DNA from 2 places in the Oceanisphaera sediminis genome. Region 1 is predicted to be linked to the other one. Evidence: predicted binding sites of a transcription regulator. Region 1 holds the regulator's gene; the other holds the start of a gene.
What was found. Region 1 encodes sigma-54, which starts transcription at its own class of promoters, with help from an activator protein. Its sites were predicted from a motif close to TGGCACNGTTTTNGCTT; they were not measured.
Positions count from the first base shown of each region.

Region 1 (4,838 bases):
ACTGGCGAGGGAAATATCGCCCAGCAGCCGGTTATTCTGATCGACCACATAAAGCGTATCGGTGCCCTCCGGCAGTTCGGTATGCAGGCGCAGGTAGCGCAGTACCACCTCGATGCTGACATCGGCCCGCAGGGTGATGAACTCGGTATTCATGATGGAGCCGGCGGTGTCTTCCGGATACGACAGCGCCTGCTGGGCCCGCTGCCGATCCTGCTCATCCATCTGGGTAAGTACCTGATTGAACAGCTGCTCGGGCAGATCCCGCAGTACATAGGCCAGATCGTCCGACTCCATGTCTTCCAGTGCGGCGGCCAGTTTGCCCGGATCCATCAGCCGGATGATGCCGTCTCTGACTTCCTCCGACAGCTCTTCCAGGATTTCGCCGTATTCATCCGGGTCGATCAGCTGCCACAATACCTTGCGACTGGGAGAGGGAGAGGACTCCAGCAGCCAGGCGACGTCGCCGGGGCGCATCTGTTGCAGCATGCGGCGAACGTGCACGAACATGCCGCTGTTCAGCGCCTGGGTAATGGTGTCCAGATGATCCTGCGTTCTTGGCTTTTCTAATGATTCTGTCATCCGGACTCCAGCCTTCTGCGGGGGGAAGGCGATAGGGGAATTATTCTGATTCGTTGAAGCGGTCGGCGACCAGGCGGGAGACGGCGTTCATGGCTGCTTCTGCATCCGGCCCTTCGGCAACGACGCGAATGGCGTGCCCTTGGGCGGTTTCCAGCATCAGCAAGCCCATGACGCTGTTGGCCGGGGCCTGTTTTTCCTGGTTGCAAACGGTCACGGTGGCATCGAATTGCTGGGTTAACTGTACCAGCTGAATGGCGGCTCGGGCATGGAGCCCGAGCTTGTTGACGATTTGCAGATCCCGCTCGATTCTAGTCATGTTGCTTTTCCAGGGTCCGGTGGCGCAGTTGTACGCTTTTGCCCATTTGCCGGAATATCTGTGCGAGCTGCTCGACGATATACACGGATCTGTGCTTGCCACCGGTACAACCGATGGCGACGGTCACGTAACTGCGGTTGTTGCGTTCCAGGTGCGGCATCCAGGTGACCAGCAGGTTTTCAATCTGCCACAGGTATTTGGTGACCTCGGGCTGGCTGCTCAGGTAGCTGGCGACCGGCTCGTCCTGGCCGCTGAAAGGGCGCAACTCGGCTATCCAGTGGGGGTTGGGCAGAAAGCGGGCATCGAACACGAAATCCGCATCCTGAGAAATACCGTATTTGTAGCCGAAAGACTCGAATACCCAGTTCAGTTCCCGTTCCTTCTTGCCGAGAATACGGGCGCGGATAATTTCGCTCAGATCGTGAATACTGAGATCGGAAGTGTCGATACGCAGATCGGCGGTGGAAGACAGAGGCGCCAGCAGGTGGGTTTCCTGACGGATGGCTTCGTCCAGGGTCAGGCTGTGACGAGACAAGGGGTGCAGCCGGCGAGTGTCGCCGAAGCGACGGATCAGGGCGGCATTGTCCGCGTCGATAAAAATACTGGACAGGCTGACCCCTTCCATGGCGCCGATGTCGGCCAGACAGGCTTCCAGTTTGTCGGCACTGTCGGGCAGGTTGCGTACATCGATGCTGACCGCCACCTCACCGGGTTCGCGCCGACGCATCTGTACCAGCTCGGGCAGCAGCTCGACGGGCAGGTTGTCGACACAGTAATAACCCAGATCCTCGAGCACACGCAGGGCCACGGTTTTACCCGAGCCCGAACGACCACTGACGATCACCAGCTGCATATTGTTCTCCTCAGGAAGACACCATGATGTGATAGAGCTCGTCATCGCTGCCGGCCTGGCGCAACTGCTTGCAGACCTGTTTGTTGCTGAGCTTTTCGGCAATCAATGACAGCGTCTTGAGATGCTGCTTACATTCTTGTTCCGGTACCAGCAGGGCGAATACCAGGCCTACGGGCTGATTGTCAATGGCATCAAACTCCACCGGCTCGGCAAAGGTGAGTAGCACCGCCGTCGCCTGGTTGTCATTGCTGATACGGCCATGGGGAATGGCAATACCGTTGCCGATGCCGGTGCTGCCCATTTTTTCCCGGGCCAGCAGGCAGTCGAACAGCTGCTGGCTGCTGATATCGAGATGCAGGGCGGCCAGCTCGCTGATGATTTCGAGAGCTCGTTTTTTGCTCGTGCAGGGGACTGCACTGCGGGTGCAGTCCCTGCTCAGTATGTCGGCGACTTCCATGGTTATTTTTGCTTGAGCTTCTCTTTGTGTTTGATGATCTGGCGATCGAGCTTGTCGATCAAGCCATCGATGGCGGCGTACATGTCGTCATGTTGGGCGTTGGCAAAAATTTCACCGCCGCTGAGATGCATTTTGGCTTCGGCCACCTGCTGCAATTTTTCCAGGGTGAGGACGACGTGTACATTGGTGATGTTGTCGAAGTGACGCTCCAGTCGGGCAAACTTGCTGTTCACATAGTCACGCAGGGAATCGGTGACTTCTACATGGTGTCCAGTCAGATTTATTTGCATATCGTCTTCCTTCTAGATCTGCCTTTACATCAGGCGCTTACGCTGATTGGAAGGGGGGATGGCCAGCGACTCCCGGTACTTGGCGATGGTCCGCCTGGCCACCTGTATCCCCTGTTCGGCCAGCAACTGGGCAATTTTACTGTCGCTCAGTGGCTTGGCCGGGTTTTCCGCACCGACCAGTTTCCTGATCAGGGCGCGAATTGCCGTCGACGAACATTCTCCGCCACTGTCGGTACCCACATGGCTGGAGAAAAAATACTTCAGCTCGAACACCCCTCTGGGGGTATGCATGAATTTCTGCGTGGTCACTCGGGAGATGGTGGATTCGTGCATTTCCACCGCTTCGGCCACATCATTCAGCACCATCGGCTTCATGGCCTCGGGCCCGTACTCAAAGAATGCCTGTTGTTGTTCAACAATACAATTGGCAACCTTGAGCAAGGTCTCATTTCGGCTTTCCAGGCTCTTGATAAACCATTTGGCATCCTGCAAATGGTTACGAATAAACTGGCCGTCTTCACTGTTTCTGGGCTGGCGCGCCATGGCGGCGTAGGTCTGATTCAGCCGTACCTTGGGCATGGCGTCATGATTGAGTTCGGCAACCCAGACGTCCTGGCGTTTGGTCACCACCACATCCGGGATCACGTACTCGGAACTGCTCTGAATCACGCTGTTGCCGGGCCTGGGCTCCAGCTGCTGGATCAGGGCCAGCACATCCCTGAGTTCTTCTTCCTTCAGCCTGGTTTTACGTTGCAGGGTGCGATAGTCCCGGTTGCCGAGCAGATCCATGTGTTGCTCAAGCACCAGACGGGCCTCGTTCAGCCAGGGAGTGTCGGCGGGAAAGTGCTCGAGTTGAATGCGCAGGCATTCCTGCACGCTGCGGGCGGCGACGCCGACAGGGTCGAAGTGCTGAATGCGCTTCAACACCGCTTCCACCTCGTCTGCCTCGATTTCCTGGTCGCCACCGGAGACGGCGGCGAGGATATCTTCCAGATCCTGGGTCAGATAACCGGCGTCATCGATGGCGTCGATAATGGCCAGGGCGATGGCCTGATCGGTTTCACTAAAGGGGGTCAGCTGCATCTGCCACAGCAGGTAATCCTGCAGCGTTTCGGTGGTTTCTCCCTGATAGACGGTATCTTCCATTCCTTCGGGCAGGCCGCCGTTACCACTGCTGCCGGAGGAGGCGGTATAGATATCATCCCAATGAGTGTCCATCGGCAGTTCGTCGGACAGCTGGCTTTGCTCCATGGAGGTATCGGCAGCCATTTGCTCGTCGCTGCCACCGTCGGCCACTTCTATGCTGTCCGGCTCTTCCTGCTCCAGCAGGGGATTGTTTTCCAGGGCCAGCTGAATTTCCTGCTGCAGCTCCAGGCTCGACAGCTGCAGCAGGCGAATGGCCTGTTGCAGCTGGGGGGTCATGGTCAGTTGCTGCCCCAGACGTAACTGAAGAGTTGGCTTCATTGTAGAAAAGTCCTTCTATGTCAACCGCATGGGTCTTCAGCGGGCCAGCTCAGAGGCTGAATTGTTCACCAAGATAGACTTTCTTGACCTGCTCGTTCGCGAGTATTTCGGTCGGTGTGCCGGCGGCGATACGATGACCGTGGCTGACAATGTAGGCCCGTTCGCAGACATCGAGGGTCTCACGCACGTTATGGTCGGTAATCAGCACGCCCAGGCCGCGATCACGCAGGTGCAGGATGATTTTCTTGATATCGATCACCGAGATGGGATCGACCCCGGCGAAGGGCTCATCCAGCAGAATGAAACGCGGATCGGCCGCCAGCGCCCGGGCTATTTCCACCCGGCGGCGCTCGCCACCGGACAGGCTCATGCCGGCGCTGTCGCGGATATGAGTGATATTGAACTCTTCCAGCAACTGCTCCATTTTTTCGTCGCGGCCGGCGGCATCCAGATCCTGGCGGGTTTCGAGCACCGCCATCAGGTTGTCGGCCACGCTCAGGCGCCGAAAAATGGACGCTTCCTGGGGCAGGTAACCGATACCGGCCCGGGCTCGCACATGCATGGGCTCATGGCTGATGTCCTGTTCGTCGATGGTGATGCTGCCGGCATCGCGCTGTACCAGGCCCACTATCATGTAGAAGGAGGTGGTCTTGCCGGCGCCGTTGGGACCGAGCAGGCCGACGATCTGACCGGTGTTGACGGTCAGGCTGACATCGGCCACCACCTGGCGGCCCTTGTAACTTTTCTGCAGCCCGCGGGCTTTCAGTGTTGCCATGATCAGTTCTGCGTCTCTTTTTTATTTATGTCCTGCAGTTGTTCGGGCAGAAAAATGGTGGTGACGCGGTCTTTTCCGCCCTGGCTTTCGGCTTCCATCTGCTC
Region 1 is NZ_BAABDS010000038.1:47,356-52,193, forward strand. Features, by position in the region: gene mgtE (magnesium transporter) at 1-579, opposite strand, end outside; gene ABD827_RS12675 (HPr family phosphocarrier protein) at 620-895, opposite strand; gene rapZ (RNase adapter RapZ) at 888-1,748, opposite strand; gene ptsN (PTS IIA-like nitrogen regulatory protein PtsN) at 1,759-2,205, opposite strand; gene hpf (ribosome hibernation promoting factor) at 2,208-2,495, opposite strand; gene ABD827_RS12695 (RNA polymerase factor sigma-54) at 2,520-3,959, opposite strand; gene lptB (LPS export ABC transporter ATP-binding protein) at 4,009-4,734, opposite strand; gene lptA (lipopolysaccharide transport periplasmic protein LptA) at 4,737-4,838, opposite strand, start outside.

Region 2 (4,838 bases), on a different contig from region 1:
CACGCTTACGTTCGTTCTCGGTCAGAGCACGCTTGCGAATACGCAGGTGGTTCGGCGTCACTTCAACCAGCTCGTCGTCACCGATGAATTCCAGTGACTGCTCCAGCGTCATCTTGATCGGCGTTACCAGGGTCAGCGCTTCATCGGTACCGGATGCACGAACGTTGGTCAGCTGCTTGCCCTTGATGCAGTTAACGGTCAGGTCGTTGGCACGGCTGTGAATACCGATGACCATGCCTTCGTATACTTCGGTGGCGTGATCGATAAACAGACGGCCGCGTTCCTGAATGTTGAACAGCGAATAGGCAGAAGCCTTGCCCTTGGCGTTGGAAATCAGTACGCCGTTGGTACGAGCACCGATGGTGCCGCCTTTATGCGGACCGTAGTGGTCGAAGCTGTGGTTCATCAGACCGGAACCGGAAGTCAGGGTCATGAATTCGGTCTGGAAACCGATCAAGCCACGGGCGGGAACGATAAAGTCGATACGGACACGACCCTTGCCATCCGGCACCATGTCGGTCATTTCGGCTTTACGCTCACCCAGCTTCTCCATGATGGAGCCCTGGTGCTCTTCTTCCACGTCGACGGTCAGGTTCTCGAAAGGTTCCATCTTGACGCCGTTTTCTGTTTTCAGAATAACTTCCGGACGAGATACCGCCAGCTCGTAGCCTTCACGACGCATGTTTTCGATCAGGATGCCCAGGTGCAGTTCACCACGGCCGGATACGCGGAACTTGTCCGGATCGGCGCCCTGCTCAACACGCAGTGCCACGTTGTGCACCAGCTCGGACGTCAGACGCTCCATGATGTTACGTGAGGTCACGTACTTGCCATCGAGGCCGGCGAACGGCGAGTTGTTGACCTGGAAGGTCATGGTCACGGTCGGCTCGTCAACAGACAGCGGCGGCAGTGCTTCGACTGAACCTTGCGCACAGATGGTATCGGAGATTTTCAGCTCGCCCAGGCCGGTAACGGCCACGATGTCACCGGCGTTACCTTCGGTGGCTTCGGTGCGCAGCAGGCCAAGATAGCCCATGACCATGCCCACTTTACCGTTACGAGTCTGACCATCGGCACCGATGACGGTGACCTGCTGGTTGACGCGAACGGTACCGCGCTTGATGCGGCCGATGCCGATAACACCGACATAAGAGGAATAATCCAGCTGGGAGATCTGCATCTGCAGCGGACCTTCCAGATCGGCATCGGGTGCCGGAACCTGGTCGACGATGGTCTGGAACAGCGCGGTCATGTCCGGTTCTGGCGCATCTACATCCAGGCTTGCCCAACCGTTGATGCCGGAAGCATAAATAACCTGGAAGTCGAGCTGGTCGTCGGTTGCACCCAGGTTATCGAACAGATCGAAAATCTGGTCCAGTACCCAGTCGGGACGCGCGCCCGGCTTATCGACCTTGTTGATGACCACGATGGGCTTCAGGCCCTGGGCAAATGCCTTCTGGGTCACGAAGCGAGTCTGCGGCATGGGACCTTCCTGCGCATCGACCAGCAGCAGTACCGAGTCAACCATAGACATAACACGTTCCACTTCACCACCGAAATCGGCGTGTCCCGGGGTGTCCACGATGTTGATGCGGTATGCCTGCTCGTCGGGAGCGGTCCAGCGAATAGCGGTGTTCTTGGCAAGAATGGTAATGCCGCGCTCCCGCTCTATGTCATTGGAGTCCATGACTCGCTCTTCCGCTTCGCCACGGCTTTCCAGCGTGCCGGACTGCTGCAGAAGCTTGTCTACCAGGGTGGTTTTACCGTGGTCGACGTGCGCGATGATTGCGATATTACGTAAGTTATCTAACATTCCTGCCTCAAAATACCGGGGGTGGATAAAAAATCGTCGTCATTTTACTCGCCCACCTCGGATCTGCCTAGCAGAATTGAAAATTACTGCTCGACAACTTCCCAAGGGGCTTTTAATGCACCATGATGATCGGCGCCGGCGCCTTACTGCACCAAAAGGATCCACTAATGCACCAATTTAGTGCATCAAAACGGTCATTGGTTCTCTTACATCAGGATAAACACCAGTGTGACAAGCATTTGGCAAACTGGCACAGTTTTCGCTTTGTATTTATCTGTAGCGATGGCAATTGATGAATTTGTTCATCAAACCCTAGGATGATTATTTTTGGAGGTCGAAATCCATGTCAGTAGAAAACGTAATGGACATGATCAAGGAACACGATGTCAAATTCATCGATCTGCGCTTTACCGATATCAAGGGTAAAGAGCAGCATATCAGCATTCCGGTCAATCAGATAAACGACGACTTCTTTGAAGAAGGCAAGATGTTCGATGGCTCTTCCATGACCGCATGGAAGACCATTCACGAATCCGACATGGTACTGATGCCCGATCCGGCTTCTGCGGTGATGGACCCCTTCACCGAAGACGCGACCATGAACATTCGCTGTGACGTGCTCGAGCCGGGCACCATGCAGGGCTATGACCGTGACCCGCGCTCCATCGCCCGCCGCGCCGAAGAATACCTGGTGTCTACCGGCATCGCCGACACCGTGCTGATCGGTCCCGAGCCCGAATTCTTCATGTTTGACGACGTGCGCTTCCATACCGACATGGCCGGCAGCTTCTTCAAGATTGATGATTCAGAAGCCAAGTGGAACTCCGGCAGCGAATATGCCGAAGGCAACAAGGGTCACCGTCCCGGCGTTAAGGGCGGCTACTTCCCGGTTGCTCCTATCGACTCCTCCCACGACATCCGTTCCGCCATGTGTCTGGTGATGGAAGAGATGGGCCTGGTGGTTGAAGCGCACCACCACGAGGTGGCGACGGCCGGCCAGAACGAAATTGCCTGCAAGTTCAACACCCTGACCCTGAAGGCCGATGAAATTCAGATCTACAAGTATGTGGTTCACAACGTAGCGCATGCCTTCAACAAGACCGCCACCTTCATGCCCAAGCCGCTGGTCGGTGATAACGGTTCCGGCATGCACGTACACCAGTCTCTGGCCAAGAACGGTGAAAACCTGTTCGCCGGCGACCTGTACGGTGGCCTGTCTGAAACCGCGCTGTTCTACATCGGCGGTATCATCAAGCACGCCCGCGCCCTGAACGCCATCACCAACCCGGCCACCAACTCCTACAAGCGTCTGGTACCCGGCTTTGAAGCCCCTGTTATGCTGGCCTACTCGGCTCGTAACCGTTCTGCCTCTATCCGTATCCCGCTGGTTGGCTCGCCCAAGGCTCGTCGTATCGAGACCCGCTTCCCGGATCCGGCTGCCAACCCGTACCTGTGCTTCGCCGCGCTGCTGATGGCCGGCCTGGACGGTATTCAGAACAAGATCCACCCGGGCGATGCCATGGACAAGGACTTGTACGATCTGCCGGCCGAAGAAGCCGCCGAGATCCCGACTGTCGCCGTGTCTCTGGACAACGCACTGGACAACCTGAACCAGGATCGCGAGTTCCTGACCCGCGGTGGTGTATTCAGCGACGAGTTCATCGACGCCTACATCAAGTACAAGCGTGTTGAAACCGAAACCATCAACATGGCGACGCACCCGCTGGAATACGACCTGTACTATTCCGTTTAAGCGGTAAGCTGTCAGCTATAAGCTGGAAAGTGAAAGGCCCGGGAAACCGGGCCTTTTTTTGTTTGTTGTCTGGTCGTATTTTGGAGCCATAGTCCAGAGGCAACAAGGTTGCCTCTGACGTACTCCTCACCCCTCACCCCTCACCCCTCACCCCTCACCCCAGAATCTCATGTCGGGTAGAAGGAAAAAGATTGAGCACCTTGTGCACCAGATACACACAGCACAGGGTCAGCAGAATAGCGATGGTCATCGAGCTCATCCGGTACAGGGCGCTGTACACCAGATCGTGCTCCGGTGACACATACTGGCCGAATAGAATGCCCACCGTGGTCAGACCGGCAAAGCCAACCCCGGGCATGCCTTCCTTTACATGCCAGCGTGCAAACACCATGGCGCACAGCCAGAATGACAGCGTCAGCAACAGCAGGTTGTGATAATAGCTGTATAAAAACAGCTGAGTCAGCAGCCCCAGCGCACAGCCGAGCAGGGTGCCGATGCAACGCTGACGACCCGACTGCACCGCCCCGACAAAGCTCATGGGAAACAGCACCAGCACCGTCGCCACCTGGGCCGAGAGCGAGTCCACCAGATCGACTGTCTGAAACACCGTAAAACTGAGGGTCGCCACTATGGCGCCCAGCAGCGCCTGATGACGGATGATATTATCGCTTTTGGCGGGCAGCGCCCGCGCCACCGGCGGCTCGCGATTCGGCAGCACCGCGTAGGCGATGTATGCCAGCGCTACCGATAACACCGAGGCGGTGATATTGCTCATCGCCATGTCGGCCAGGTCGAACTGCCGGTAGCTGGAAAAATGCAGCATGATGCTGAGGCTGACGCAACCCGAGGCCCCAAACAGCAGCATGGGCCCCCTGGCCATCAACAGAAACCGGCCCAGAAACAGGCAGAACACCACCACCGTAAAGGCCGGCGGCCAATGATTCAGCAGGCCGGGCAGCACCATGATCTCGAGCGAGGTCAGCAGCGACGAGCCGATGAACTGCAGGCTGACGAAGCGGTTCAGCACCGGCACCATGCCCAGCAACAGCATGGGGTAGACGGTGAAGAAAACCCCGAAGTTCCAGTTCATCATCTTGGCGATCAGCATACCGGCGGCACTGCCAAAGGCGATACGCAGACAAACGCGCAGCCGATCCGGGGTCAGTTCCATGCTTGTCTCCTCAGTACAGGTAACGCAGCAGGCTGACCACCCGCGCCTGCATGGCGGCCAGGCCGTTCAGCACCGGGTTGTCGACCGGATACAGCTGCACC
Region 2 is NZ_BAABDS010000026.1:68,462-73,299, reverse strand. Features, by position in the region: gene typA (translational GTPase TypA) at 1-1,813, opposite strand, end outside; gene glnA (glutamate--ammonia ligase) at 2,157-3,566, shown strand; gene ABD827_RS08305 (DUF2955 domain-containing protein) at 3,721-4,737, opposite strand; gene ABD827_RS08300 (HlyD family secretion protein) at 4,748-4,838, opposite strand, start outside.
Region 2: the regulator sigma-54 is predicted to act here: its motif matches at 2,062-2,078, upstream of glnA (glutamate--ammonia ligase).